DNA from 3 places in the Lelliottia sp. EB106-05-01-XG201 genome. Region 1 is predicted to be linked to each of the others. Evidence: predicted binding sites of a transcription regulator. Region 1 holds the regulator's gene; each other region holds the start of a gene.
The links. Region 1 encodes CRP, which controls carbon source genes, mostly activating them, when cyclic AMP is high. Its sites were predicted from a motif close to ATGTGANNNNNNTCACAT; they were not measured.
Positions count from the first base shown of each region.

Region 1 (4,218 bases):
TCACCCCGGCAATCACTAACCCGGCAAAAGTCCCGAGCGCCCGGTGAAGAATGCGCACTCGCGTGGCGCCATAGCCGTTCTGGGTGACAAACAGCACGGTCATGAGGATCCAGTAGGGCTTCGGTAAGTGCAGCGCGACACCCATCAGGCTCGCCACGCTGAGCATGACGCTGATGCGCGCGGCGTTGCGCAGGGCGGAGGATTTCAGCGACAGATAGCTTTTCAGCGCAGGCAGCAGCGGCAGACGTTTTTGCTTATCGGCCATCAGGTCGCGGGAGTAGAGCGGGCGCTGGGTGCGCAGCACGCGCGCGATGCGGCTAAAGTGCCATGCGCAGAACTGCCCGACCGGGTTATCCGGATGCTGGCGCGCGATTTTCTCCAGCGCTCCCAGCTGTTTATCCATGGTAAAGCGCGTCGGGTAGCGATGATACAGAATATCGTCCGCCAGCACGCGCAGGCGAGCCGCGACCGTCTGGGCGTTCCAGCGGATCACCGCCTCGGCGTGGCTGCGCTCCACCAGCTTTTGCACCTCCTGCGGGTGATGCAGGCTGACGGAGATATGCTCCTGCAGATCCAGCCCGACCTGGAAGACGCGCAGCAGGCGTTTGTATTCATGATTTTTATTGGCCGCCAGCATGTGCAGCTGCTGATAACACTGGCTGATGAGATCGACCACTTTTTGCTGGCGCGACAGCAGCGGCGGCAGGGACTTTTCCGGGTCCGTGTGCTGCGTCAGCAGGGTGTATTTGGCTTCGCAATATTCGGCGAGCTGGACGTAGAGCAGGCTCAGGGATTCGCGCAGCGGTTGCTCTCGCCACATCCAGAACCAGAACCAGTTAAACAGCCCGTACCACAGCGTGCCGGCGGCATAGATCAGCAGCGGCTCCCAGACGGGCATATTTCCGGCGAGACTCAGCGTGAAAATGGCGGCAATGAGCGATGCGGGCAGCAGGCGGGCGTGAAGCGCGCTGATCTCCGCCGTGACGCCCAGCGTCATCGCCAGCACGGTCAGAATGAGCGGCAGCGGGATATCGCGCGCCAGCAGCAGCTGCACGGCGAGGCTACATCCGGCAAACAGGCAGCCGCCGATAATCAGACGTTTGAAAAAGCGTTTGTGGGGAGTATCGAGACCGGCAATGTTGCAGCAGGCGGGGACGAGAGAAAACAGCAGCCCCTGTTGCAGATGGCCCAGGATCAAACCAACGGCCACGGGAAGACATAACACCAGAGTTTGACGTAGTGCGTAGTTAACTTCCGGGTGATAAATCAGCCTGCGCCACATAGTCGTCAGAGACAAAAACGGCGTGACATCTTGCGATGGCACGCCGGATTTTGCGGAATTAACGGGTCCCGTAGACCACGATAGTTTTACCGTGAGCGGAGATCAGGTTTTGATCTTCCAGCATTTTCAGGATACGACCTACGGTTTCGCGAGAACAGCCCACGATCTGACCAATTTCCTGACGGGTAATTTTAATTTGCATACCGTCCGGGTGGGTCATGGCGTCAGGTTGTTTCGCCAGGTTCAGCAGCGTCTGCGCGATGCGACCGGTGACGTCCAGGAAGGCGAGGTTGCCCACTTTCTCGGAAGTGACCTGCAGGCGGCGAGCCATCTGCGAAGAAAGGCGCATCAGGATGTCCGGGTTCACCTGGATCAGCTGACGGAATTTCTTGTAGGAGATCTCAGCGACTTCACACGCGGTTTTCGCACGCACCCAGGCGCTACGTTCCTGGCCTTCTTCAAACAGGCCCAGTTCACCGATGAAATCGCCCTGGTTCAGATAAGAAAGGATCATCTCTTTCCCTTCTTCATCTTTGATCAGCACTGCCACCGAGCCTTTGACGATGTAATACAACGTTTCCGCTTTTTCACCCTGGTGAATCAGCGTGCTCTTCGATGGGTACTTATGAATGTGGCAATGAGACAAGAACCATTCGAGAGTCGGGTCTGTTTGCGGTTTGCCAAGCACCATGCGCTGTTATCCTCTGTTATAAGCTGTCTCAGAGTCAAAATCGCATCCTGACTCTGGGGTTGCAATCGAATTCTTACCCGTACCTGGGAAGTGGCTGTCGCACTGTTCGCAGCCAGTAAAGTTTGATGTCCTCTGCATACATGTGTAACGTCAATGTATTACTGTAGCATCGAGACTGTTTTAGCATAGCTTTAGCCGCGTGTCTCCTGGTGTCTCGCTTCAGCATGATGCAGGTCGCCTTCCGTTGCGAGAATTGTAACGCACGCGTAATCTGTTCATAAAAATGCAACTTCGGAGTTAATAAAAATGCAAGCGCGTGTGAAATGGGTTGAAGGTTTAACGTTCCTTGGCGAATCCGCTTCAGGGCACCAGATTTTGATGGACGGTAACTCCGGAGATAAAGCGCCAAGCCCGATGGAAGTGGTGCTGATGGCGGCTGGCGGGTGCAGCGCAATTGACGTGGTGTCGATTCTGCAAAAAGGCCGTCACGATGTGACCGACTGCGAAGTGAAGCTGACCTCAGAGCGTCGCGAAGAAGCGCCGCGTCTGTTTACGCATATCAATCTGCATTTTATTGTCACCGGTAAAGAGCTGAAAGATGCCGCGGTGTCCCGCGCGGTGGATTTGTCTGCGGAGAAGTACTGCTCTGTGGCGCTGATGCTGGAAAAAGCGGTGAAGATTACCCATTCGTATGAAGTGATTGACGCTTAATTCGTTGGCGGGTGGCGCTTCGCTAACCCGCCCTACGTTCGTGCTTTTGTAGGCCGGATAAGCGCAGCGCCATCCGGCATCAAACCTCAGGCGATCTTCTTGCCTTCCATCAACCGCTGCACCAGCGGCATCATGATCAACTCCATCGCCAGCCCCATCTTCCCGCCCGGCACCACCAGCGTATTGATATGCGAAATGAATGAGCCCTGCAGCATCGCCAGCAGCCACGGGTAATCGATGCCTTCCAGGTTACGGAAATGGATCACCACAAAGCTTTCATCTAGCGAAGGAATGGTTTTCGCCGCAAACGGGTTAGAGGTGTCGACTGTCGGAACGCGCTGGAAGTTGATGTGGGTGCGGGAAAACTGCGGCGTCAGGAAGTTAATGTAATCCTCCATCGAACGCACCACCGAATCCATCACCGCTTCGCGCGAATGGCCGCGCTCGCTCATGTCGCGGGTCAGCTTTTGAATCCACTCCAGATTGACAATCGGCACCACGCCGACCAGCAGATCCACGTGGCGCGCCACGTCATGCTGCGGCGTCACCACGCCGCCGTGCAATCCTTCGTAAAACAGCACGTCAGTCGGCTCCGGCAGGGGCTGCCACGGAGTAAATGTGCCTGGTACCTGATTCCAGGGTACCGCTTCGTCGTAGGTGTGCAGGTACTTGCGCGACTGGCCTTTGCCCGTGTGGCCGTAGTCCTGAAAGGTTTGTTCCAGCAGGCCAAAGTCGTTGGCGTCTGGCCCGAAGTAGCTGATGTGCTTGCCTAAATCGCGGGCTTTGCGGATAGCCATGTCCATTTCAGGACGGGTGAAGCGATGAAAGCTATCGCCCTCCACCTCGGCCGCGCGCAGGTTGAGCTGCGCGAAGATCTTGCGAAAAGCGAGGCTGGTGGTGGTGGTTCCCGCACCACTCGAACCCGTGACGGCAATAACCGGATGTCTGGCGGACATAGCAACTCCCTGAATGGAAAGATGGAACAATCAACCGCGAAACTGATTGCGCGGCATGATGTTGACCGTTTCGTGCAGTTCAGACCACACCAGTAACACCTCGCCGCTTTGTAGCTGCCGTTTGACATCGGCGACCTTTTGTTCGAGCGAACGCTCATGTTCACCATAATCGGTGCCTTCGCGTAATACAAAGCTTTCAATCAGGCTATCCAGCGTTTCGGGAGCCAGATCCTGCCAGGGAATCATCATTTTACTCTCTCCAGAAAAGGGGTTAACCAGTCAGGGATGCGCGATTCCAGCCACATTTTCGGGCGACGCAAGGTGCCGGTGATAAAGCCGACGTGGCCGCCGTGTTCCGTCAGTTGATACTGCACGTTCGCCGGCAGATGTTCCGGCGCGGGAATGGAGTGATGATCCATAAAGGGATCATCCTTCGCATGGATGATCAGCGTCGGTTTGGTGATCTGGTTCAGCAGCGGCATGGCGCTACACTGACGATAGTAGTCGATCGCGTCGGCAAAGCCGTGGATCTTCGAGGTGATCATATCGTCAAACTCGCGCAGGCGACGCATCCGCTT
Region 1 is NZ_JBYTDV010000001.1:4,324,957-4,329,174, reverse strand. Features, by position in the region: gene AC3WS9_RS20315 (YccS/YhfK family putative transporter) at 1-1,282, opposite strand, end outside; gene crp (cAMP-activated global transcriptional regulator CRP) at 1,341-1,973, opposite strand; gene AC3WS9_RS20305 (OsmC family protein) at 2,280-2,684, shown strand; gene AC3WS9_RS20300 (phosphoribulokinase) at 2,771-3,640, opposite strand; gene AC3WS9_RS20295 (YheU family protein) at 3,671-3,889, opposite strand; gene AC3WS9_RS20290 (hydrolase) at 3,886-4,218, opposite strand, start outside.

Region 2 (4,218 bases), 2.9 Mb from region 1:
CAGAATGGAATGAGGAACCACTTCATCCACCAGTCCGGCCTTTAATGCCTGACGAGGGCGAAGCTGTTTCCCGGTCAAAATCATCTCCAGCGCGGTACTTACGCCAATCAGGCGCGGCAATCGCTGAGTTCCACCCGAGCCGGGTAACAGCCCGAGCTGCACTTCCGGCAGACCGAGGACAGTTTTCGCATCATCCGTACAGATACGGCTGTGACACGCCAGCGCCAGCTCCAGGCCACCGCCGAGGCAAGCGCCGTGGATCGCGGCGATCGCCGGGATCGGCAAGGCGTGGATCTCCGCCATGATCTGCTGGCCCTGACGGGCAAGCTGCTCCGCCTCCTGCGCACTGCTGGCGCGGGCGATCATGTTGATATCGGCACCGGCGATAAAATTATCGGGCTTGGCGGAGATAAAAATCAGCCCGCGAATCTCTTTGTTTTCGCGGATCTGCTTGAGGATCGCGCGCACCTGAACGCCGAACTCGGCTTTCAGGGTATTCATCTTCTCGCCCGGCACGTCGATGGTGACGACGGCGATATTATCCAGACGGACCTTCAGGTCAAAAGCGGAAGTCGTTTCCATTATTCAGCCTCCAGAACCATCGCCGCGCCCAGACCGCCCGCCGCACAGGCGGTGACCAGACCAAAACCGCCGCCGCGACGGCGAAGTTCATGTAGCGTTTGCGTAATCATGCGTGCCCCGGTGGCGGCAAACGGGTGGCCGTAGGCAATGGAGCCGCCCAGCACGTTAAATTTGCTCTCATCCACTTCACCGGTGGCATGGGTGCGGCCCAGTACATCGCGGGCAAAGCGTTCGCTACCTAACAGCTGCAGGTTAGCCAGCGTTTGTGCCGCAAAGGCTTCGTGCATATCGATCAGTGTTAAATCGGCCATCGTTAATCCGGCGCGTTCGAGCGCCAGCGGCGTGGACCACGCCGGACCCAGCAGCATGTCCTGCCAGACGTCGATGGCGGTGAAAGCGTAGCTGCGCAGATAGCCCAGCGGGACCAGCCCCAGCTCTTTGGCGCGGGACTCGGTCATCAGGATCACCGCCGCCGCGCCGTCGGTCAGAGGCGTGCTGTTCGCCGCCGTGACGGTTCCGTGTTTGCGGTCGAATGCTGGGCGTAATTTTGCATAATCCGCCAGCGTCGAATTGCCACGAATGTTGTTATCTTCGGCGAGAGGCTCACGGAACGGCGGGATGTAGGCCGTCATGACTTCGTTGGAGAGTTTGCCCTCGGACCACGCCAGCGCCGCGCGCTGATGGGAACGATGGGCCAGGGCATCCTGCTGCTCACGGGTAATGCCATAGGTTTTCGCCATCTGCTCGGCGGTATCGCCCATCCGCAGGCCGGTAGAGTATTCCGCAACCGCAGGCGGGACGGGCGCAAGATCGCGCAGGCGAAGACGAGAAAAGAGTTTGAGGCGCTGCCCCATGGTGCGGGCTTTGTTGACGTCCACCAGCACGCGGGCCAGCTTTTTGCTGACGCCAATCGGCAGAACAGACGAAGAATCGGCCCCGCCCGCAATGCCCGCACGAATAGTCCCGGTGATCAGACTTTCCGCCACGTTAGCGACGGCCTGGAAGCTGGTCGCACAGGCACGGCTGACGCTGTAGGCGTCCGTATGGACGTTCATTCCGGTGCCTAGCACGATTTCGCGGGCGATGTTGGGCGCTTCGGGCATTTGAACCACCTGCCCAAATACCAGCTGTTCAATGACCTCAGGGGGTATTTCGCTGCGTGCCAGCATCTCCCCCACTACCATTTTCCCCAGATCGACAGCCGGTATTCCGTGAAATGCCGTCGCCTGACGTGCAAACGGAGTACGCAATCCACTGACAATGGCAATGCGATCACCCTGACGGGTGACGAGCGGTAATGCCTGACTCATAACAGTCCCCTGTAAATAACCTGATGCTCAAAGTGGTCTGACCTGATAACAGTTTTAACCATATTTTTACATTGAGCCAATCGGGGAAGCGAAAAATTGCGAGGTAAGACACAGAGAAGAAAAGAAAATGCCCCGGCGCAGGCAGGGGCATTTGAGGTGGTTTTTGTCGGGTGGCGCTTCGCCTTACCCGACCTACAAAACCGTAGGCCCGTTCAAGCGAAGCGCCGCCGGGCACAAAATTAACGCAACCCGAGCTGGAAGATCAGTGTTTCAGCTTCACACGCAAAAACGAAATCGATGTCGAGCTTCACGCCACCGTCCACTTCCGTGAGGGAAGATTTGATTTCACACGGATCGGATTCCACGTCACGCGCGCGTTTGGTCAACGCGGTCAAGGTCTCTTCAGCATCCGAACGTTTGCTAAATACACGGCTGTAAGACGCGGTGCAATCGGTGTTATCCATGATGGTACCGACATCCATACAGCAGCAAACCGGGGTTTCATCAGCACTGCATTTACTCATAGCTCAAGTTCCTCTGCGTTTTCGCGCACGGCGCGAGATAAATACGTTGCTGATATTTTACGCCCTGGCTGAAGGTCTCTCCAGCCGTTAATGGCGCAAACGGGGATAAGTGACCGTTATCACACTAAAAAATGATCTAACGCAAAAATCACCCTTTATGGTGAGTGCCGGTGGTCGCATTTTTGCCACCTGGATCTCGTTTCAAAAAACATCTTTGAAAAACTTCAGAAACAAACTTGCAACATCCCATCTGGTCCGACCTATACTCTCGCCACTGGTCTGATTTCTAAGTGTTACCACAGACCCTACACTTCGCGCTCCTGTTACTCTATGTAACATATATTGCATAAAAATAACTCAATGAGGTTATGGTCATGAGCCAGAAAACCCTGTTCAAAAAGACTGCGCTGGCAGTCGCAGTGGCAATCGTATCAACGTCCGCCTGGTCCGCGGGCTTCCAGCTTAACGAATTTTCTTCCTCTGGCCTTGGCCGTGCATATTCCGGGGAAGGCGCTATTGCCGATGACGCAGGCAACGTGAGCCGTAACCCGGCGCTGATCACTATGTTTGATCGCCCTACCTTCTCTGCGGGTGCGGTCTTCATCGATCCAGACGTGAATGTCTCCGGTAATTCTCCATTCACTGGAGCCAGCCTGAAAGCAGATAACATCGCCCCAACGGCATGGGTTCCAAACCTGCACTTTGTCGCACCTATTAATGACCAGTTCGGCTGGGGCGCTTCGGTGACCTCTAACTACGGGCTGGCCACTGAATTTAATACCAACTATCCAGCAGGTGAGTACGCCGGTAAAACCGATCTGACCACCGTTAACCTGAACCTGAGCGGCGCTTACCGTCTGAACGACAGCTGGAGCTTCGGTCTGGGCTTTGACGCCGTCTACGCTGATGCGAAGATCGAACGTTACGCGGGTGAACAAACTGCCGCACTGCCGAAAAACAGCAACAAAATCGCCAGCCTGAAGGGTGATGAGTGGGGCTACGGCTGGAACGCGGGTATCCTGTATGAGCTGGACAAAAACAACCGTTGGGGCTTCACCTACCGTTCAGAAGTGAAAATTGACTTCGACGGCGATTATAAGAGCGGCATCCTGTCACCAGTGAATGGCATGGTACCAGGCGCGGGCACCACTATTCCGTGGGGCACCTCTGGTCAAACTATCCCTGGCTCACTCACGCTGCATCTGCCAGAAATGTGGGAAGTGTCCGGTTATAACCGCGTTGCGCCACAGTGGGCGGTTCACTACAGCCTGGCTTACACCAGCTGGAGCCAGTTCCAGGAGCTGAAAGCGACCGGAAGCAATGGTCAGACGCTGTTCTACAAAGACGAAAGCTTCAAAGATGCCTACCGTATCGCGCTGGGTACGACCTACTATATGGATGACAGCTGGACGTTCCGTACCGGTATCGCATTTGATGATAGCCCGGTTCCGGCTGACAAACGTTCTATCTCTATCCCGGATCAGGACCGCTTCTGGCTGAGCGCAGGTGCCACTTACGCGTTCAATAAAGATGCTTCCGTCGATGCAGGTATTTCTTACATGCACGGGCAGAAAGTGACCTTCCAGGAAGGCCCGTATAAGTTTACTTCTGAAGGGAAAGCCTGGCTGTATGGCATGAACTTCAACTACGCGTTCTAATCGCGTCGTCATTAAAAAAGGTGAGCATTTGCTCACCTTTTTCTTTTATTCTTTATCTATCTCAGAAAGCTCATTCTCGATGGCTTTGGCGTTCGGATTATCTTCCGGTTTCAGCTTGCCGCCGTTGGCGATGAAGTCATGATT
Region 2 is NZ_JBYTDV010000001.1:1,434,913-1,439,130, reverse strand. Features, by position in the region: gene fadJ (fatty acid oxidation complex subunit alpha FadJ) at 1-582, opposite strand, end outside; gene fadI (acetyl-CoA C-acyltransferase FadI) at 582-1,892, opposite strand; gene AC3WS9_RS06735 (YfcZ/YiiS family protein) at 2,132-2,416, opposite strand; gene fadL (long-chain fatty acid transporter FadL) at 2,791-4,074, shown strand; gene mlaA (phospholipid-binding lipoprotein MlaA) at 4,120-4,218, opposite strand, start outside.
Region 2: the regulator CRP is predicted to act here: its motif matches at 2,524-2,541, upstream of AC3WS9_RS06735 (YfcZ/YiiS family protein).

Region 3 (4,218 bases), 1.9 Mb from region 1:
TTCGGCGTAAGGTGGGAAAGCCGTGCGAACGTGATACCCGCAGCGTTCATACAGCTGAATCGCCGCATGCTGCTTAATGCCCGTTTCGAGGCGCAGGGTGTGGCAGTGGCGGCTAAGGGCTTCGTCCTCCAGCGCCGCCAGCAGTTTCTCCCCCAGCTTTTGCCCGCGATGAGTGGGATCGATATACACCCGCTTCATCTCCCCGCTGCCGTCCCCGTTGAGCACAATCGCCCCGCAGCCCACCGCGTTAAGCTGGTTATCACGGATCACCATCATCAGCAGCGACCCCGTCGCCAGTTGGGTGAGATCGATCAGATGATTACTTTCCGCCGGGTAAAGTTCGGTTTGATAACGGTCCAGAGCGGCGATCAGCGCCAGAATATCCGGATGAGAGGCAGATTCAGAGGTAATGGAATACATGGCAGGCTCCTTTTGTTGTTTGTTATCAACATAGCCGCCTCGCGATGCCATTGGTCATACTGTTAACTTATCTTTCTTGAGGATAATCCAACAAAGAGTGCCAAAAATGCGGGTCACTGTAATTATATACAGTATTTGTTTTTAACCCGCGTTATTATGCCCTTCGTTCGCCAACAACGGCCCTCAGAAGGAGACTGAAATGAAAAAACTGGACTGGTTTAACAACGTTGAAAATCGCACTCACCCGTGGGAAGGCATGGGGCTCACCTGGCTGACGACCGCCCTTAACGTACCGGATGTCCGCGCCGCCGTGGATTTCTACACGGGCGCGATGAGTATGGTGGCCATCGCCGAACTGGAAGGTGAAAACGGCGAACTGCTCTTTGCCCGTATTCGCTATCGCGGCACCAACTTCACGCTTAACCAGGAGGGCTGGGATTCGGAGTTGAGTAGCCCTCAAACCTCCGGCACTCCGACGCCGTTTATCTTCTACCTCTATGTGGATGATGCCGTCGCGCTGGTCGGTGAGATGGTACAGGCCGGTGCGACGGTACTAAAAGAACCGGCGGAGATGTTCTGGGGTGATTTGAAAGCCCGCGTCCAGGACCCCTTCGGCTTTATCTGGGATGTGGCGCAGAAGATCTAAAAAAATGCCCGCCTCGCGGGCACCTTAAGCGGATTTACCCCCTACTGGCGCAGGAAGATTTTGCCTTTCAGGTACAACGTGGCTTGCCCACCAATCAGCACGCGGTCGCCCTGTAATTCACAGCGCAAATCGCCGCCGCGGGCCGACACCTGGCGAGCCTGCAGCTGGGTTTTACCGAGTTTTTCGCTCCAGTAAGGGATCAGCATACTGTGGGTGGAGCCGGTCACCGGATCTTCCGGGACGCCCTCGCCCGGGCAGAAGAAGCGGCTGACAAAATCCACTTCGTCGCCAGGTGCGGTAATACACACCATCTTATCCAGCGGGATCATCGCCGAGATATCCGGGTCAATCGCTTCGACCTGCTGCTGGTTCTCCAGCACCACCATATAGTCGCGCGCCACGCGGACTTCTTTTGCAGCGGGGATGCCCAGCGAATAAAACAGCAAGGCTGGCGCGTTATCAACGGCTTCACTTGCCCAGGCCGGGAAGTTGAGGGTCAGCCAGTCGCCGTTGCGCTTGACGGTCAGTTTGCCGACAAAGCGCGTCGAGAATTCAATTTCCGTGTGCGGGTAATCGAGGTATTCAAAAATCACATGCGACGCCGCGAGCGTAGCGTGGCCGCACAGATCGATCTCATACTGCGTGGTGAACCAGCGCAGTTCAAAACCGTCGTCGGTGCGCACGAAAAACGCTGTCTCCGACTGGTTGTGTTGTTTCGCCATGCTGAGCAGCGTCTCGTCCGGAAGCCACTCTTCCAGCGGGCAAACCGCGGCCGCATTCCCACCAAAGGCTTTGTCGGTGAAGGCATCCACCAGATAAAAATCAATTTCGTGCATTGTCGTACCGCCTGTTTTTATTGTGCTGTTCCTTATCTTCAAGGAAAACAACGCCCTTCGCTACGGGCTGGATAAGGTAAATTATGAGATCTGCATCACATAATGGTTGTCTTTTCGCCAGCGAAGGCTTTAAGATCGCCTTCTCATCTTTTCAGCAACGAATCCCTCTATATCTATGACAATGAACACGGTTTCCCGCAAGGTCGCGTGGCTACGTGTGGTCACGCTTGCCATCGCTGCATTTATCTTTAATACCACGGAGTTCGTCCCCGTCGGTTTGCTTTCCGATATTGCTAAAAGTTTCCAGATGGAAACGGCGCAGGTCGGGATCATGCTGACCATCTACGCCTGGGTAGTGGCGTTGATGTCCCTGCCCTTTATGCTGCTCACCAGCCAGATGGAGCGGCGCAAACTGCTGATCGGTCTCTTCGTGCTGTTCATCGCCAGCCACGTACTGTCGTTCCTCGCCTGGAACTTTACGGTGCTGGTGATCAGCCGCATCGGTATCGCCTTTGCCCACGCTCTTTTCTGGTCGATAACCGCGTCGCTGGCCATTCGTCTTGCCCCGGCAGGAAAACGCGCTCAGGCCCTGAGCCTGCTGGCGACCGGCACCGCGCTGGCGATGGTGCTCGGTCTGCCGATCGGGCGTATCGTCGGGCAGTATTTCGGCTGGCGTACCACCTTCTTTGCCATCGGCATGGGCGCGCTGATCACCCTGCTGTGCCTGATCAAGCTTCTGCCGAAATTACCGAGCGAACACTCTGGCTCACTAAAAAGCCTGCCGCTGCTGTTCCGCCGCCCGGCGCTGATGAGCATTTATTTGCTGACGGTGGTGGTAGTCACCGCCCACTACACGGCCTACAGCTATATTGAACCTTTTGTGCAGGTTGTCGCGGGCTTTAGCGCCAGTTTCGCCACGGTTCTGCTGTTACTCCTCGGCGGGGCTGGCATCATCGGCAGCCTCCTGTTTGGCAAACTGGGCAATAAACACGCTTCGCTGCTGGTGAGCGGCGCAATCGGGGTGTTGATGCTGTGCCTGGTGTTGCTGATGCCTGCCGCAGGCAGCGAAACCCATCTGGCGATACTGAGTATTTGTTGGGGCGTGGCGATGATGATTATCGGGCTTGGCATGCAGGTGAAAGTCCTGGCCCTGGCACCGGATGCCACGGATGTGGCGATGTCGCTCTTCTCGGGGATTTTCAATCTAGGGATTGGCGCGGGCGCACTGGTGGGAAATCAAATCAGCCTGCATTTTTCGATGTCGGCGATTGGCTATCTCGGGGCAATTCCGGCGCTGGCGGCGTTGATCTGGTCGATTCTGATCTTCCGAAAATGGCCGGTGGCGCTGGAAGAGCAGACGGATCGAGGGTAGTTTTTTTGCCGGGTGGCGCTGCGCTTACCCGGCCTACAAAACACGTAGGCCCGTGCAAGCGTAGCGCCGCCGGGCAATCAAGGGTAAGTTTTAATAATTTCCAGCACGCCGTTAATAATAAACTGCACGCCCATACAGACCAGCAGGAAGCCCATCAAACGGGAAATCGCCTCGATTCCGCCCTTGCCGACCCAGCGCATGATCGCGCCGGAACTGCGCAAACATCCCCACAAAATCACGCCGATAATCGCGAAGATCAGCGGCGGCGCCACCATCACCACCCACGCTGAGAATGTCGTGCCGTCACGCACCGTTGACGCGGAGCTGATGATCATCGCAATTGTCCCTGGCCCGGCCGTGCTTGGCATGGCGAGCGGAACAAAGGCGATATTGGCGGAAGGTTCAGACTCCATCTCTTCCGATTTGCTTTTCGCTTCCGGCGATTCATGCGCTTTATGCGCCGGGAACAGCATGCGGAAACCGATAAAGGCGACGATCAAGCCCCCCGCAATACGTAACCCGGGAATCGAAATCCCGAAGGTGTTCATCACCACCTGCCCGGCGTAATAGGCCACCATCATGATGATGAAAACGTACACCGAGGCCATTAACGACTGGTGGTTACGTTCGGCGCTGTTCATGTTCCCTGCCAGCCCCAGGAACAACGCCACGGTTGTTAACGGGTTCGCCAGCGGCAGCAGCACCACCAGCCCAAGTCCTATTGCCTGAAATAATTCCACCATAGTGCGTTGTCGTCCTTATCCATAATCAACCCTCACAGTATACGGTGAAATGGCCGGACACAGCCATGATGAGAACGTAAGCAGTATTTTCCGCTGCATACCGATAACCAGACGTTATGTTTATGATTTTAAAAGGCTCAAAAAAAGTTCATGAAACGTTTTAGCAAATCGTGGCATCGGACATTACATTCGGTTGACTTA
Region 3 is NZ_JBYTDV010000001.1:2,393,480-2,397,697, forward strand. Features, by position in the region: gene AC3WS9_RS11215 (GNAT family N-acetyltransferase) at 1-420, opposite strand, end outside; gene AC3WS9_RS11220 (VOC family protein) at 620-1,066, shown strand; gene AC3WS9_RS11225 (PhzF family phenazine biosynthesis protein) at 1,108-1,902, opposite strand; gene AC3WS9_RS11230 (sugar transporter) at 2,078-3,274, shown strand; gene AC3WS9_RS11235 (MarC family NAAT transporter) at 3,352-4,017, opposite strand.
Region 3: the regulator CRP is predicted to act here: its motif matches at 1,986-2,003, upstream of AC3WS9_RS11225 (PhzF family phenazine biosynthesis protein).